Idiomarina loihiensis L2TR: one gene and its partner. The main gene of each other region encodes a partner of the protein of the gene in region 2 in a complex. Links are inferred from orthologs where the notes say so. Each region holds a gene or a part of one and is shown on either strand. Other genes may lie near its edges. The genes, in order: dapF and rppH.

Evidence for each region.
Region 1: the proteins of rppH (region 2) and dapF are in contact, whole or in part, in a solved structure (PDB 5YGU), measured with the Escherichia coli proteins. The link is inferred for Idiomarina loihiensis L2TR from one-to-one orthologs.

Annotation. Positions count from the first base shown.
Region 1 is NC_006512.1:2,738,346-2,741,601, forward strand. What follows is about bases 36-2,967. They hold dapF (diaminopimelate epimerase), read right to left. Parts: upstream 1,950-2,967; coding sequence 1,122-1,949; downstream 36-1,121. Other genes in these bases: IL_RS13080 (tyrosine recombinase XerC), read right to left, coding at 36-443; IL_RS13085 (DUF484 family protein), read right to left, coding at 430-1,125; lysA (diaminopimelate decarboxylase), read right to left, coding at 1,952-2,967. In the rest of the region: more of IL_RS13080, read right to left, coding at 1-35; more of lysA, read right to left, coding at 2,968-3,214; LPS translocon maturation chaperone LptM, read right to left, coding at 3,211-3,256. UniProt on the Escherichia coli protein: Involved in the succinylase branch of the L-lysine biosynthesis and in the biosynthesis of the pentapeptide incorporated in the peptidoglycan moiety. Catalyzes the stereoinversion of LL-2,6-diaminopimelate (L,L-DAP) to meso-diaminopimelate (meso-DAP).
Region 2 is NC_006512.1:526,444-529,666, reverse strand. The notes cover bases 60-2,958. They hold rppH (RNA pyrophosphohydrolase), read right to left. Parts: upstream 1,816-2,958; coding sequence 1,303-1,815; downstream 60-1,302. Other genes in these bases: IL_RS02545 (DUF2982 domain-containing protein), read left to right, coding at 2,619-2,958; mutH (DNA mismatch repair endonuclease MutH), read left to right, coding at 1,910-2,584; ptsP (phosphoenolpyruvate--protein phosphotransferase), read right to left, coding at 60-1,297. Also shown: more of ptsP, read right to left, coding at 1-59; more of IL_RS02545, read left to right, coding at 2,959-3,223. UniProt on the Escherichia coli protein: Master regulator of 5'-end-dependent mRNA decay.

The DNA of each region.
Region 1 (3,256 bases), 2.2 Mb from region 2 along the record:
AGACGAATACCACTGGCATAGAGCAGCTCCATCATGGCGGCGTCTCGAATGGCTAAGTCATCATCTGTGGGTAAATCCAGCAAATGAGAGATACTGTCCACATCGAGGTTTTTGGGTAAGCGTTTGGGAATTTTAGGTGCCGATACTGACATGGCCGGGTTGTCATCCATAGCGTTAGATTCCACCATGAACTGACAGAAAGTGCGCCATGCCGATAGTTTTAAAGCGATACTGCGTTCACCCAGCCCATTGCGCCGCCAACCGACTAAAAGCCGTTCAATAACAGGGACACGCAGCGCTTTAGGTTCCGTTATTTTTTGCAGTTCAAGAGCAGTCAGATCAGCGGCGATAAGGCGCTGGTAATTCTTTAGCGTTAGCTCCGCTAAGCCCCGCTCTCCCTGCAGTTGTTGCATCCATTTTTGCTGCCAGTCATGCAGCTTCATGGTTTTGCAGTAGCCCCGGTAACAATGCGCTGAGCAAGGCCTGTAGCTGATTGATCAGTAACTTGTCCATTGCCGGCTCAAAGTGACTGGCGTTAGTATTACCAACCGCCAGCATCCCCAGTTCGCCATTGTCACCCAACAACAGCAGTGCCACTGAGGCTATTTCTTCGTCTTGAAACAACAGCTTATGCTCTTGCTCCGTTAAGCGACCGAGATAAATAGAACTTTCATTGAAACGTTTGCTTAGTAGCTTTTTGTGAGTGTCGGAAGCAAAGCTGTATTGCTCGCCTAAATCGACCGGGCTGTCGAAAAACTTCAAGGACAAGGCCGGCATTTCCAGCTCATTCTCAAAGGTGTTTTGCAGTTCATCCAGAACCTGACTCAGGCTCTGACAGCGCAACAGACTTACGTATAAGTTGCTGTAAGCCGAGAAAATCGCTTCATTGCGGCGCGCGTTTATCATCAGCTCGGTAATTTCTTCTTCCAGCTGCTGTACGCGCAAACGCAGCTTTTGCTGCTGCCGTTCAATTAACGAGACGGCGCCTTTTTCACTGTGTTGAAACTGTAACTGAGCCAGTAAGTCATCGTTTCTCGTGAAAAAATCAGGGTTCTCTTGTAAGTATTCTCTTATAAGGCTGTCGTCTAAACGTTCATTTGCAATCATTTTCGATTCGCTACTCATAACACCATTTGTCCATCGTAAACTAATTCTGCGGGGCCGGTCATTTTTACAGGCTGCCCCTGCTGCCAACGGATAATTAAGTCCCCGCCGGGCAAGCTGACTTTTACTCGCTCATTTAATAAGCCTTGCTGAATGCCGGCTACAGCTGCGGCGCAGGCGCCACTGCCGCACGCCCGAGTTTCACCAACACCACGCTCAAACACGCGCAGTTTAATTTCATCAGCCGATACTTTCTGCATAAAACCTACATTCACGCTTTCGGGGAACCGCTCATGCGCTGCCAAAGCCGCTCCCAGAGTTTCCACGGGTGTCGTGTCGACGTTATCCACAGCGATAACACAATGCGGATTGCCCAGACCAAGAACACCACAAAGAACCGTTTCTTCTTTTACTCTCAAAACATAGGTCTGTTCTGCTTTTTGCGCTTTAAAAGGCACCGCCGCCGGTTCGAATAAGGGTTCGCCCATATCCACCGTCACCTGACCGTCTTTCTCTAAGTGCAGAACCATTTTTCCGGCCTTGGTACTGACTTTAAGGTGATTCTTATTGCTTAAGTTTTTAGCTTTTACAAACTTCGCAAAGCAGCGGGCACCATTACCACATTGAGCAACTTCGCTGCCATCGGCATTAAAAATGCGGTAGTGAAAATCCAAATCAGGGTCATAGGGCGGCTCAACTAACAGCATCTGATCAAAACCAATGCCCGTGTGCCGGTCTGCCCAGCGACGTATTTGGTCTGGGTTCACATATAAATTCTGAGTGACGTTATCCACCACCATAAAGTCGTTGCCGAGCCCGTGCATTTTTGAAAAATGTAATAACATTTTTATTGGCCTTCCTGGTGTAACAAGTGCTCGCCCCGGACGAGATCGTTAAAGCTTTCACGTTCGCGGATCAGTGTAGCATTATCACCTGAGACCAAAACCTCGGGCGGGCGGCCACGACTGTTATAGTTAGACGCCATAGTAAAACCATAGGCACCGGCATGTTTAATGGCCAGTACGTCGCCCTGTTGCACATTTAAATGCCGTGCGTGTCCGAAAAAGTCGCCGGTTTCACACACCGGGCCGACAATATCATTCAACTGGTCGCCGCCGCGCTTATTTTCGTGCGCGGGTAAAATGTCGTGCCAGGCCTGGTACAAAGACGGACGTATTAAATCGTTCATGCCGGCGTCAACCAACACAAAGTTCTTATCTTCTGAGGGTTTAATGTATTCCACTGTGGTCAGCAAAACACCCGCGTCTGCGGTAATAGCACGACCGGGTTCCAGTACCAAAGTAATTTGCGGGTAATTCTCGGCTAACTTGACCAGTTCCTTTAAATAAAAGGACTTATCCAACGGCTCTTCCGGCTGATACGCCACACCAAAACCGCCACCTAAATCCAGGTGTGTCAGCTGGACACCGTCTTTTTCCAGTTCCGAAACCAGGTTAAACATGCGCTGCGCGGCATCGAGGAAAGGCTCAGCTGTCATTATTTGTGAGCCAATATGGCAGTCCGCACCAATTAAATTAATATTAGGTAGGCTATGCGCCTTCAGAAAAACCGGCTTGGCCAGTGACATGCTAATGCCAAACTTGTTGGCTTTCATGCCTGTGGCAATGTACGGATGCGTTTTGGCATCAACGTCGGGGTTCACTCTTAACGACACCGGAGCCTGTTTGTCCATGGCGGCAGCAATGTCCTGAATACGCTCAAGCTCCGCCTCAGACTCTACGTTAAAGCAGCCAATGCCCGCTTCCAGCGCCATAATGATTTCGTCTTTTGACTTCGCTACACCGGAAAAGACCACGTCGCCAGCTTTACCACCAGCCATGAGTACGCGCTGAAGCTCGCCACCGGAAACAATATCGAAACCTGCGCCATGCTCAGCCAGTAACTGCAAAATAGCTAAATTGCTATTGGCTTTTACTGCATAACACAGCTTATGAGGTGCGGGCCAGTATTGCTGAAACTCACGCCAGTTTTTTAGAATCTGACCTTTGGAATAAACATACAAAGGCGAACTAAAACGCTCAATAAGACTCTCGACGTCGCAGTTTTCAATATGAAACTGACCATTTTTATAGTCAATTAATTCGCTCATTTGGTGTCTTCCGCTGGCGGCTCTGCAGGTGTATTTTGCTCT
Region 2 (3,223 bases):
TTTCTGCAGGCAAATGACTATGCTCAGTAACAATGTCACGCAGTTCTTGTTCTTCTTCGGCTAACTGATGAAACTGAGTTAATACTTGCGCTGGCGGGTCCACATAAATTTCGCCAGTGTAGCCATCCACTGCCAGCAAGCGGTCGGAGAAGAAGTGCAGCTCGATGTCGTCGACACCCAGCACCGCCGGAATGTTCATGCTGCGCGCCATAATAGCAGCATGCGAGTTACTCGAACCATTTAATGAAATGATACCGGCAATTTGCTCTCGCGGCAGCTCGGCCAACATTGAAGCAGTGACTTCGTCCGCTATCAAAATGAAGTTGTCCGGCAAGGGCTTGCGTTTACGCTGACGGTTTTGTAAGTGCAACAGCACCCGCTGACCTATGTCACGCACATCGGTGGCGCGTTCTTGCAGATAAGAGTCTTCTAATGCCTCAAACTGAGCAACAAACTGCTCGACCACGTATTTTAATGCGGTTTGCGCGCGCCAGCCTTCTTTAATCATGTTTTCGACGGCGTCGCCCATACTGGCCGCGTCCAGCATGCCCTGGTACACATCGAAAATTGCCAGCGTATCATCCGGCACCTGCCCCGCCATGCGCCTGGACAGTTCTTTTAAGTCGGCTCGGGTACGTGCAACCGCCTGACGGAACTTGCGAATTTCGTGAATGGGTTTGTCGGAACGTCGTGGAGTCACTTCATCTATACGCGCTTCTGGTCGCGACACATAAGCCTCACCCACGGCCACACCGGGCGAACCGGGCAAGCCCCTTAAGCTGTGTATCCAGGGGGAGTGTTCACTAACCAGCAAACCTTTGGCATCGGCATGCGCTATAACTGCCGCCAACTGCGCTGCCAAAGTAACAATAAAAGCTTCTTCTTCACGACTAAAACTGCGCGCCACACTTTGATGCACCACCACTATACCCAGCACTTTGCGGCGGTGGATAATAGGAGCGGCTAGTAAGCCCTTATAAATATTCTCGTTGGTGTCGCTGAGTTTTTTGTTGGCGGGATGCATACTGGCATCGGCAATGTTTAGCGGCTCTTCTCGTTGTGCCGCTAAACTGATAATACCTTCGCCAAAGTCGACCCGGACGGGTTTTCCGTCTTCGGCACGCAAGCCGTCACTGGCCGCCATAACAAACTGACGCTGGTCGTTGTCGGCCAAAAATACACTGCAACTGTCGGTTTCTAAGGCTTCGCGCACCTGACTCACCATGGTAGTTAATGCCATGTTGAAATCAGGCGCTTTATTGACGCCCTGGACTATCCTTTGCAATGTAACCAACATCATATTTAACGTTTGCGCCTGTGCTGACGCCCTCCCGAAGCTCGAAATGGCATCGCCTGCGTGGCAAACTCTTTCATCACCCGACGATATACATCGCGCTTGAAGGATACGACCTGCCGCACCGGGTACCAATAACTGACCCAGCGCCAGCCATCAAATTCAGGGTGGCCTGAATGTAAAACATCTACGTCTTCTTCACGACATTTTAGCCGTAACAAAAACCACTTTTGCTTTTGTCCAACACACATGGGCCGCTGTTCACGTCGAATTAAGCGCTTTGGCAAGCGATAACGCAACCACTGTCGGCTGGTGTACAGAATTTCAACCTGCTCCGGCTTTAACCCGACCTCTTCGTAGAGTTCGCGGTACATTGCCTGCTCAGGGGTCTCGCCTTCGTGAATTCCTCCTTGCGGAAATTGCCAGCTTTGCTGGTTAATTCGACGAGCCCAAAATACCTGCCCATGCCCGTTACAGATGACGATTCCTACGTTTGCCCGGAACCCTTCTGCATCTATCACGCGAGCATCCTCAATTATTCTCTGTTACAGTGGATTCTTCCATAAAGCCCGGTTGCGGGCAAATGCTGATTCACTATTTACGAAGATTTAAGTCATGACCGACAAGCCACAACGCCCTCAGTCCATTGATGAATTGTTTCAGCGCGCGGCGGCTTTAGCTGGCCGTACATTTGCTGACCTGGCTGCTGAAACCGGGTTGCAGGTACCCAAAGATTTACGCCGCGACAAAGGCTGGGTGGGACAACTACTGGAGCTGCAACTGGGCGCCACTGCGGGCTCCAAGCCCACGCAGGACTTCCCTGAGCTGGGTGTTGAACTCAAAACGCTACCGGTAACGCCCGACGGTGAACCGCTGGAAACCACTTTTGTCTGTACCGCTCCTTTAGTAAATATTCAGGGAGTCCAATGGACCACTTCTAACGTACGAAATAAATTACAACAGGTGTTGTGGCTACCCATTGACGGCCGCCGCGAAGTGCCTTTAGCCGAGCGGGTAGTTGGCAGTGCGTTTTTGTGGGTGCCTAGCGAACAGGAGGAAGCCTTGCTGCGCAACGACTGGGAAGAACACATGGATCGTATTGCTTTGGGCCAGGTTGAGAGTATTACCGCACGTCAGGGGGAAGCCATGCAAATTCGCCCCAAAGCCGCAGACGGTTCGGCGCTGACCGAGGCCATTGGCCCGGAAGGTACTATAATTGAAGTGCGCCCACGGGGCTTTTATCTTAAGAAGGATTTCACCCGGCAGATATTGCAGCGGATGTTTATGTAATCCGAGGCATCATCGGTTGTACACAGGAGAAACTATGCAATTTAATGTCAGTCCTCAGGCTAAGCGCAATGCATTAACCTTTTGTGGGTTGGCGGTATTGTTGTTTGCGCTACTGGTTTTCCTTCATCTGGTGCGAGACGATATTCCGGTGGGTGTTACTGTGGTGCTCGGCGCAACGTCCGGCATATTCTTGCTGTTAGGCATTGGTAAAGTGATAGAGCCTCCGGTTTCACTGGTGATCACCGAAGACGGCATTCGTTATTTGCACCGCCGTGGACAATGGCAGATTCGCTGGGAGAATATTATCCGTTACGACGTTCCCCGAGTGAACCGGGTGCTGGAGCTTGAAGACGCCCCCTTTCTGGGGTTCCGGTTGTATCAGGTTGAAGAAGTGCTGGATGATATTTCGCCCCGGCTTGCTTCTGCCTTATTGTTCGAACAACGTCAGTTGCTGACTATGGCTTTGCGGCATCAGGCACCGGAGCGCGAGGATTATACGCCTTATTTTGATATTCCAGACAGTTACATTAGCCCTAATGGCACTGTTTATAAGGGGCTAATTGGTGTGTTTGGTAAGCGCATGGAACAAATGCGGGAATTACTTGGTTACGACCTTTACGTAAGTTCCAATGCGCTGGA